2 linked regions of the Noviherbaspirillum saxi genome follow. The protein of the gene in region 1 interacts with the protein of each later gene in a pairwise test. Links are inferred from orthologs where the notes say so. Each region holds a gene or a part of one and is shown on either strand. Other genes may lie near its edges.

Region 1 (4,746 bases):
TTGAGCGGCGACTTGATGGCAGTAAGGTCGACCCGGATCGTGTGATCGACGTCGAACCATTCTTCCCAGGGCTGGGCCAGCGTCAGGTCGTAGATGTCGTTTTCGTTGGCATACCCGGCTTGCGCGATGCGCAGCAGCACGCGCGAGGCAATGCGCGAATGCAGGTTGATGCGATAGCTGTCGGACAGCGAGCCGGAGCAGTGCACGCCGCCCGGTACCTGGTTATGAACTTTCAGCGTCTTGCTGTGCTGAGCGATTTCGTTGATCTCTTCTGCGAGCGCGGCCTCAAGCCCGCGCGGGCAGGGACAAAAATAAGAATGTGCCATGGGGAACCCTTTATCCGTGATGAATCAGTGCTGCTGTTGAACGCTGCCAATCCTTTGGCCTGCGCTTGTTGCCAGGTGTTGCGATATATATGCCTATGCCTTGAAGGCCCGTTCGACGAAATCCAGACGGTCCTGTCCCCAGTAGCCTTCGCCATTGACCACATACCAGGGCGAGCCGAATACGTTGGCGGCGATCGCTTCATCGGTGTAGCGATCGTATTCGCTCTGCACGCTGGCGGTCTCGGATGACTTCAGCAGCGCCTTGCCGTCATGCCCGCATTCGAGGGCGATGGCCGCGAGCGTATCGGCGTCGCCGACGTTTCTTTCCTCCGCCCATATCGCGTGCATGATCGCGCCAGTGATATGCAATGCGGCGTCAGTGCCGTGCGCCAGCCGGGTGGCAATGATCAGCTTTGCAGCCGGATCGCCGGGGACCGGGAAGAACTTCGGCTGCAGGTTCAGCGGAATCTGCAGGAACTCGCTCCAGCGCTTGAGCTCCACCAGGCGGTAAGCCTGGCGCTGCGGCGGGCGCTTGGCCAGCGGCAGTCCGCCGGACACGTTGAATACCTTGCCGAGATCGCAGGGTTTCAGATCGATCTGTACGCCGTACTGCTTGGTCAGCGCGACGAAACGCTCATGGCCCAGATACGCCCACGGCGATTGCGGCGCGAAAAAATATTCACAAACCTTGGCCATGCCGTTCTCCTGAAGAGGTTGAATGGTCCGGGCTTAGAGCGCTTTCACCCTGACCAGCTCGTCGATCCCGGTCGCCTTGCCCCCGGCACGGCGTTGCATCTCCTTGCCATGGCTCGCCATGTCGCGTCGCTGCGCCTTGTGCCACGGGCAATCCGCCTCGGCCTCGACTGAGCCGGTCAGGGTGAAAGCGCTCTAGAATGGCTTGACCACGACCAGGATCGTTACAAGCAGCAAACCGATGACCGGCACTTCGTTGAACCAGCGATACCATTTGTGGCTGCGGACATTGCGGCCGTTCTCAAATTTCTTCAGCAGCGAACCGCAAGCATGGTGGTAGCCGATCAGCAGCACGACGATGGTCAGCTTCGCGTGCAGCCAGCCGTTGCCCGGGCCCTTGCCGATGCCATAGCCGAGCCACAGCCACAGGCCCAGCAACAAGGCGGGAATCGCCAATATCGACATGAAGCGATACAGTTTGCGGGCCATCAGCAGCAGGCGCGTGGTGGCGGTCGCATCGGTTTCCATTGCCAGATTGACGAAGATGCGCGGCAGATAGAACAGGCCGGCGAACCACGAAGCGACAAATACGATATGCAGTGCCTTGACCCAGAGCATGCTCATTCCCGCACTTCGCCGTGGCCGAACACCACGTATTTCAGCGAAGTCAATCCTTCAAGTCCGACCGGGCCGCGTGCATGCAGCTTGTCGTTGGAAATGCCGATCTCGGCGCCCAATCCGTATTCGAAGCCATCGGCGAAACGTGTCGATGCATTGATCATCACCGACGCCGAGTCGACTTCGCGCAGGAAGCGCATCGCGCGGCTGTAGTCTTCGGTCACGATGGAATCGGTATGCTGCGACGAGTAGGTGTTGATATGCTCGATCGCTTCATCCATATCGCCGACTATCTTGACCGAGAGAATCGGCGCGAGGTACTCGGTGCTCCAGTCTTCCTCGGTAGCAGCAACCAGCCTTGGATAGGCGGCCAGGATAGTGCGCGCTTCATCGTCGCCGCGCAATTCCACTTCCTTGGTGTCGTACAGTTCGGCCAGCTTCGGCAGCACTTGCGCCGCGATGCCGCGCGCCACCAGCAGGGTTTCCATCGTGTTGCAGGTGCCGTAGCGATGGCACTTTGCATTAAACCCTATTTTCAGCGCTTTTTCGATGTCGGCCTTGTCGTCGATATACACATGGCAAATGCCGTCGAGGTGCTTGATCATCGGCACCTTCGATTCCTTCATCAGGCGCTCGATCAAGCCCTTGCCACCGCGCGGCACGATCACGTCGACATACTGGGGCATGGTGATCAGTTCGCCGACGGCGGCGCGGTCGGTGGTTTCGATGATCTGTACTGCGTCTTCCGGCAGACCGGCGCCGGCCAGTCCAGCCTTCACCAATTTTGCCAGTGCCTGGTTGCAATGAATGGCTTCGGAACCGCCACGCAGGATGGTCGCGTTGCCGCTCTTGATGCAGAGGCCGGCGGCATCGACGGTGACGTTCGGACGCGCCTCATAGATGATGCCGATCACGCCGAGCGGCACGCGCATCTGGCCGACCTGGATGCCGGTCGGGCGATATTTCATGTTGGACATTTCGCCGATCGGGTCGGACAGCGCGACGATTTGTTCCAGGCCTTCGGCCATGGTCGCGATTGCCTTGTCGGACAGGGTCAGGCGATCCAGCAGCGCCGGCGCAAGGCCGTTGGCGCGTGCGGCTTCCAGGTCTTTCTGGTTGGCGGCGCGCAGGGCGTCCGCCTGGTCACGGATGGCGGCGGCGATCAGCGACAGCGCCTTGTTCTTGGCGCCGGTATCGGCCTTGGCCATCGCGCGCGATGCCTTGCGTGCGCGCTGACCAACTTCGTTCATGTAGTGCTTGATGTCCATGTGTTGACTCTTGTAAATGCAGAATTCCCGGAGGGACTCCATGTAGATCGTAACCGCTCGCGCATCGCCGTTTTGCTCTCCTTGCAGGGCTATGCTATGCACATAAGCTTGTAATACATTGGATTGCTTGCATGCGGGTACCGACAGCTGACTTGCCAATGTCTTTTCCCCGTCGTCCTCGCGAAGGCGGGGACCCATAAGCCGGATGACCAAGCAAGCTCACATGGGTCCCCGCCTTCGCGAGGACGACGGGAGGCGTATGCAGCACGACCGACCACCAATACCCGCCAGCCTACCCCCGCGCCACCTTCAACCCCAACTGCAGCAACGCATCCCACGCATCCCCCGCGAACGCCTTTGCTCGTAATCCCTTGACCATCTTATCGATTTGCGCCGCTTCCTGCAGCGCCGTTTCCAGCGTCGACAGCTTCAGCCGCCGCAATGCCGGCTCCATCAGCCGCTCGCGCGGTCCCCAGATCCGGTATTCCTTGAGCAGCATGCCGACCGACTTTCCTTGCGCGGTGCCGGCCTTTATCTTCAGCAAGGTGCGGATTTCTTCCGCCATTGCCCACAGCACCAGCGGCAGCGCTTCGCCTTCGCCTTTCAAGCCTTCTATCATCCGCACCAGGCGGGCAGTGTCGCCCGACAGCATCGCTTCATTCAGCTTGAACACATCGTAGCGGGCGACGTTCAGCACTGCATCCTGCACCTGTTCGAACGCTAGCTTGCCTTCCGGATAGAGCAACGCAAGCTTTTGCAATTCCTGATGCGCGGCGAGCAGATTGCCTTCGACCCGGTCGGCGATGAAGTCGATGCCTTGTCTGTCCGCACTCTGTTTCTGCGCGGCCAGCCGTGTCCCTATCCATGCCGGCAACTGCGCGCGCTCGACCAGAGGAATGTCGATGTACACACCGGTTTGCTGCAGCGCTGCCACCCAGGCCGCCTTCTGCGTCTGCCAGTCCAGCTTCGGCAGCGTAATCAGCGTGACATTGTCCGGATTGAGCGCGCCGACATATTCCTGCATCGCCTGGCCGCCATCCTTGCCGGGCTTGCCGGTCGGGATGCGCAATTCGATCAGCTTGCGGTCGCCGAACAGGGATTGCGACTGGTTTGCCGCCAGCAGCTCGCCCCACTTGAAGCTGCGCTCGACGATCAGCACTTCGCGTTCCGAGTATCCCCGCGCCCGCGCGGCCTTGCGGATCTTGTCCGCGGCTTCGAGCGCGAGCAGATGCTCGTCGCTGGTGATCACATATAGTGGAGCAAGCGATTTCGCCAGATGCGTATCGAGTGCGTCAAGCCGTAATTGCATCCTTGTCCCGTTTGACAGTCATACCGATCAGTTCGCGATCAGGCCGGCTTGAGCGCAGCCATGCGGCGCAACACCTGTTGCACCGCGTCCGACTGCATGTCGCGATACAGCAAGTCTTCTTCCTTTTCCTTGGCGATCACTTGCGACTCGTTGAAACTGATATCGCGCTTCAGGATGATTTCGGTGGCCGGTAGCAATTCCTTTTCCGCGCTGTCCTTCACGCGAAAACGCATCCGGTAGTACAGCGAATACTCACGTATGCGGCCCTGGGTATTGAGCGACAGCGTCGCCTTTTCGCGCGCTTCACTCAATACATCGATGATCGCTTCAGCCTGGCGCGGGTCGGCAACAATAGCCGTGTTGCCACTGGCCCGGATGTAACGCTTGAGCTCGACACCGAGGGGGGACGATTCCGGCACGCCGATGTATACCGTCTTGAACGGCAGGGCCGATTTGCCATCCGCGCCGCGCAGCTGGAAGCCGCAGCCCGAGAGCGTGGCGGCGGCCGCCAGCGTAAGAAGCAATACCGCGC
Region 2 (4,749 bases), 2.0 Mb from region 1 along the record:
CACGACATTGTCTTGCGCAAGGGCGATGAGGCGGATCACTTGTGCTTTCTGCTTGCCGGGCAGCTGCAGGTGGTCGATGTGACCGAGGATGGGCGCGAGATCGGGATTCACTTCATTTCGCCGGGTGCGTATTTCGGCGAACTGTCGGTCATCGACGGCGCGCCGCGTTCGGCTTCGATCGTCTCGGTGAAGCCTTCGGAAGTGGCTTTCCTGCCGACCGCGCAGGCACGCGCACTGATCTTCAATCGTCCGCTGGTGGCGGAGCGCTTTCTTACGCATTTCGCGCAGATCGTGCGCGCCTCTTCGCGGCAGCGCACGCTGCTCAGCATTCCGAATGCCTTCCAGCGCGTGTTTGCGCAGTTGCAGCAGTTTGTCCGCGATACCAATGAAGGCCAGGTCATCGAAGGCTTGCCCAAGCAGCACGAGATCGCGATCATGGTCAACACCAGCCGCGAAACCGTGTCGCGCGCGCTGCATACGCTGATGAAGCTGAATATCGTCGAGAAGAAGGGAACGATATTCATCGTCAATCGGCCGGATCAGTTGAAGACGGCTGCGGTAGCGGGGCTCGATGAGATGCCGGCGACGAATGCTAACAACGGACCCAAGGTCGAGAAAGCAGAAAAAGCGGCTTGATTGGGATTGAGCGTTCGACTGTCTACCTAGCACATGGTCAGCGTAGCGTCCGGAATTATTTTCTTGAAATGGTGTAGCGGCATTTGCATGCGGGTATGGTGGCTACATCACGTCGCTTCCCTCTCCCCGTCATGCCCGTGAAAACGGGCATCCATGCTGACGTTGCCCCTGCTTCCCCTCGTCATTCTCACGAAAGTGGGAATCCATAAGCCGATAGAACAAAGCATCTACCTGAATAGTTGTCACCGAAGTGCAGACTCAGTATGGATACCCGATTTCTCGGGTATGACGGGGGAGAGCAGGTGGCATGCCTGATAGGCCATGACCCGCTTGCAGGCACTGCAGAGTTGTCAACCACATTATTCCGGACAGCAGTGCACTTTCGTGGGGACGACGGGGATAGGGGATGCCTGATTTGACGGCAAGTAACCGCGTGCGAATGGCGCTGGAACAGGTGCATGTTCACGGCACCAGACGCACCGCGCTACGCCCCCGCATTCAATGCCGTCTCGATATCCCTGCGCCGCAATTCCGGCGCGAACTGCAAGATAAACTCATACACATAAGACCGCAGATAAGCCCCGCGCCGCACCGCAAGCCGCGTCACATTCGGCGCGAACAGGTGCGCCGCCTCCACCGCGCGCAAGCCCCGCGCCAGATTGGTTTCCACCGCCATCGATGCGACGATGCCCACTCCCATTCCTAACGACACATACTGCTGGATCACATCCGAATCCATCGCGGTCAACACGATATCGGTTGCAATGCCCGCTTCGCGGAACGCGTCGTCGATATGGCTGCGGCCGGTGAAACCGACGTCATAAGTGATCAGGGGATAGGCAGCCAGCTCTTGCAGCGATACCTTGTGCGCGCCGCTCAGCGGATGATCTTCCGGCACCACGATCATGTGGCTCCAGCGATAGCAGGGAAACGACACCAGTTCTTCAAACTGGCTCAGGCCTTCGGTGGCGATACCGACATCCGCCTTGCCGGAGATCACCCATTCTGCAATATGTTCCGGCGAGCTTTGCTGGAGCGCGATGCGCACATCGGGAAACGCTGTGCGAAAGGATTGCACGACGCGCGGCAGCACATAGCGCGCCTGCGTGTGGGTGGTGGCGACGGCCAGCGTGCCGCTTTTTTCGCCGGCGTATTCCTGGCTGGCCTGGCGCAGGTTTTCCGCTTCGAGCAGGAGACGCTCGATGATTTGCAGGATGCCCTTGCCGGGATCGGTCAATCCGGTCAGGCGCTTGCCGTTGCGCTCGAAAATCTCGACGCCGAGTTCTTCTTCCAGTTCGCGTATCTGCCGGCTCACGCCGGGTTGCGATGTGAACAGGACATTCGCGACTTCGGTCAGGTTGTAGCCGCGGCGCGCGGCTTCGCGAATGGAACGTAGTTGCTGGAAATTCATACGTGCTCCCGATCAGGCCGATTGACTGGCAGACTCGTTGACGAACACCCGCAGGCGCTTTGGACGCACAATCAGGGTTTCGCCTTCGGTCAGGCCGAGATGCTGGTAGCGTTCGGTCGAGATCACGGCTTCGATCAATTGCGCATTATCGGCGCGCACCAGTTCCAATTGCGCGAGCGGACCGATGGCATGGCTGCGGCGCAGGCGGGCAACGATGCCTTCCGCGTCCGCCGTGTAGCGCTCGACCTCGATGTCATGCGGCCTTACAAAGCCGATACCGTTGGCATCTTGTGCCTGCGCATGATCGGGCGCGTCGAAGGCGATACCGCCGGAATCCAGCACGCCTTCATGCACGCGGCCATGGAAGAGGTTGACGTTACCGAGGAAGCCGTACACGAAGGACGAGGCCGGATGGTTGTAGACCTCGTCGGGCGAACCGATCTGCTCCACCCTGCCCTTGTTCATCACCACGATCTGGTCGGCGACTTCCAATGCTTCTTCCTGGTCGTGCGTGACGAAGATGCTGGTGACATGCAATTCATCATGCAGGCGACGCAACCAGCGGCGCAGTTCCTTGCGCACCTTGGCATCGAGCGCGCCGAAGGGTTCGTCCAGCAGCAGCACGCGCGGCTCCACCGCCAGCGCGCGCGCCAGTGCGATACGCTGACGCTGGCCGCCCGACAGTTGCGGCGGATAGCGATCGGCGAGCCAGTCGAGCTGCACCAGTTCCAGCAGCGACATGACTTTCTTTTTGATCTCGCTTTCCGATGGGCGCACATCGCGGCGCTTGACGCGCAGGCCGAAGGCGATGTTTTCGAACACGCTCATATGCTTGAACAGTGCATAGTGCTGGAACACGAAGCCGACCTGGCGTTCGCGCACATGCTGGCCGGAGGCATCTTCGCCATCGAGGAATACGTGACCGGAATCGGCCTGCTCCAGGCCGGCGATGATGCGCAGCAGCGTGGTCTTGCCGCAACCGGATGGGCCGAGCAAGGCGGTCAGTTCGCCTTGAGGAAAATTCAATGAGACGTTGTCGAGCGCAATGAAATTGCCGAAACGCTTGTGAATGTTTTTGACTTCGATACTCATGATTATTCCTGATCCGGTTGCAGATTGACTTCGTTGGCGCGCCATTCGATGAAGGACTTGATCGCGAGGGTGACTAGCGCGAGCAATGCCAGCAATGAAGCGATCGCGAATGCGGCGACGAAGTTGTATTCGTTGTACAGAATTTCCACATGCAGCGGCATGGTGTTGGTCTCGCCGCGTATGTGTCCGGACACGACCGACACCGCGCCGAACTCGCCCATCGCACGCGCATTACAGAGCACCACGCCGTACAGCAAGCCCCACTTGATGTTCGGCAGCGTCACATGCCAGAACGTGCGCCAGCCGGACGCGCCCAGCACCAGCGCGGCTTCCTCTTCTTCCGTGCCTTGCGATTGCATCAATGGAATCAGCTCGCGTGCGACGAAGGGAAAGGTGACGAACATGGTTGCGAGCACGATGCCGGGCACGGCAAACAGGATCTTGATGTCGTGCTCGGCCAGCCACGGACCGAGCCAGCCTTGCGCGCCGAAGATCAGTACATAGATCAGGCCGGCGATCACAGGCGACACCGAGAACGGCAGATCGATCAGCGTGAGCAGGATGTTCTTGCCGCGAAATTCGAACTTGGCGATACACCATGCGGCTGCCACGCCGAATACCAGGTTCATCGGAACGGCAATCGCTGCAGTCAGCAGGGTCAATTTGATCGCGGCGATCGCATCGGGCTCGACCAATGCGAGCAGGTAAGTGTCCCAACCTTTCTTGAGCGCTTCGGCAAAGACCGCGATGAGTGGAATGAACAGGAACAGGGTCAGGAAGGCCAGCGCAGCGCCGATCAGCAGTGCGCGCACCCAGAACGGTTCGACGGTGGCCGCCGGCGTGTACGCGGGTTCGCCGCGCGCCTGCACGCCGATGGATAAGGAAGCAGCAGCACCGGCCATATCAGACTTTCTCTGCCCGGCCGCGTGTGCGTGCCCAGGCTTGCAACAGGTTGATCGTCAGCAGCAATATGAAGGACACGATCAGCATGACCACTGCAATCGCAGTCGCGCCGGTGTAGTCGTATTGCTCCAGTTTGGTAATGATGAACAGCGGCGTGATTTCGGACACCATCGGCATGTTGCCTGCGATGAAAATCACCGAGCCGTATTCGCCGGTGGCACGCGCAAACGCCAGCGCAAAACCGGTCATCAAGGCTGGCAGGATGGTGGGGAAAATCACATGCGCGAACACTTGCAGGCGGTTGGCGCCGAGACTGGCGGCGGCTTCTTCCAGCTCGCGTTCGGCTTCTTCCAGCACCGGTTGCACGGTACGCACGACAAACGGCAAGCCGATGAAGGTCAATGCGACCAGCACGCCCAGCGGGGTGAAAGCGACCTTGATGCCGAAGGGTTCGAGATAGCGACCGATCCAGCCATTGGCCGAATACAGCGAAGTCAAGGCGATGCCGGCCACCGCGGTGGGCAAGGCAAACGGCAGGTCGACCAGGGCGTCGATCACTTTCTTGCCGGGGAAGCGGTAGCGCACCAATACCCAGGCTACGATGCCGCCGAACACTACATTGAGCGCCGCGGCGATCAGCGATGCGCCGAAAGTCAGGCGGTAGGAGGCGAGGACGCGGTCGGAAGTGGCGGCGGTCCAGAAAGCAT

What was found. Proteins that work in one complex are often made in the same cells at the same time.
Region 2: the proteins of D3871_RS04390 (region 1) and D3871_RS13905 interact in binary tests that used the Escherichia coli proteins (3 or more experiments, as listed by UniProt). The link is inferred for Noviherbaspirillum saxi from one-to-one orthologs.

The regions. Positions count from the first base shown.
Region 1 is NZ_QYUO01000001.1:907,229-911,974, forward strand. The notes cover bases 794-3,714. They hold D3871_RS04390 (glutamate-5-semialdehyde dehydrogenase), read right to left. Parts: upstream 2,948-3,714; coding sequence 1,640-2,947; downstream 794-1,639. Other genes in these bases: D3871_RS04380 (2-hydroxychromene-2-carboxylate isomerase), read right to left, coding at 794-1,022; D3871_RS04385 (CopD family protein), read right to left, coding at 1,215-1,637; holA (DNA polymerase III subunit delta), read right to left, coding at 3,198-3,714. Outside these bases: D3871_RS04375 (THUMP domain-containing class I SAM-dependent RNA methyltransferase), read right to left, coding at 1-326; more of D3871_RS04380, read right to left, coding at 420-793; more of holA, read right to left, coding at 3,715-4,214; D3871_RS04400 (LPS-assembly lipoprotein LptE), read right to left, coding at 4,253-4,746. UniProt on the Escherichia coli protein: Catalyzes the NADPH-dependent reduction of L-glutamate 5-phosphate into L-glutamate 5-semialdehyde and phosphate. The product spontaneously undergoes cyclization to form 1-pyrroline-5-carboxylate.
Region 2 is NZ_QYUO01000001.1:2,948,937-2,953,685, forward strand. The notes cover bases 1,100-4,024. They hold D3871_RS13905 (sulfate/molybdate ABC transporter ATP-binding protein), read right to left. Parts: upstream 3,140-4,024; coding sequence 2,060-3,139; downstream 1,100-2,059. Other genes in these bases: D3871_RS13900 (CysB family HTH-type transcriptional regulator), read right to left, coding at 1,121-2,047; cysW (sulfate ABC transporter permease subunit CysW), read right to left, coding at 3,142-4,024. Outside these bases: D3871_RS13895 (Crp/Fnr family transcriptional regulator), read left to right, coding at 1-636; more of cysW, read right to left, coding at 4,025-4,041; sulfate ABC transporter permease subunit CysT, read right to left, coding at 4,043-4,749. UniProt on the Escherichia coli protein: Part of the ABC transporter complex CysAWTP involved in sulfate/thiosulfate import. Responsible for energy coupling to the transport system.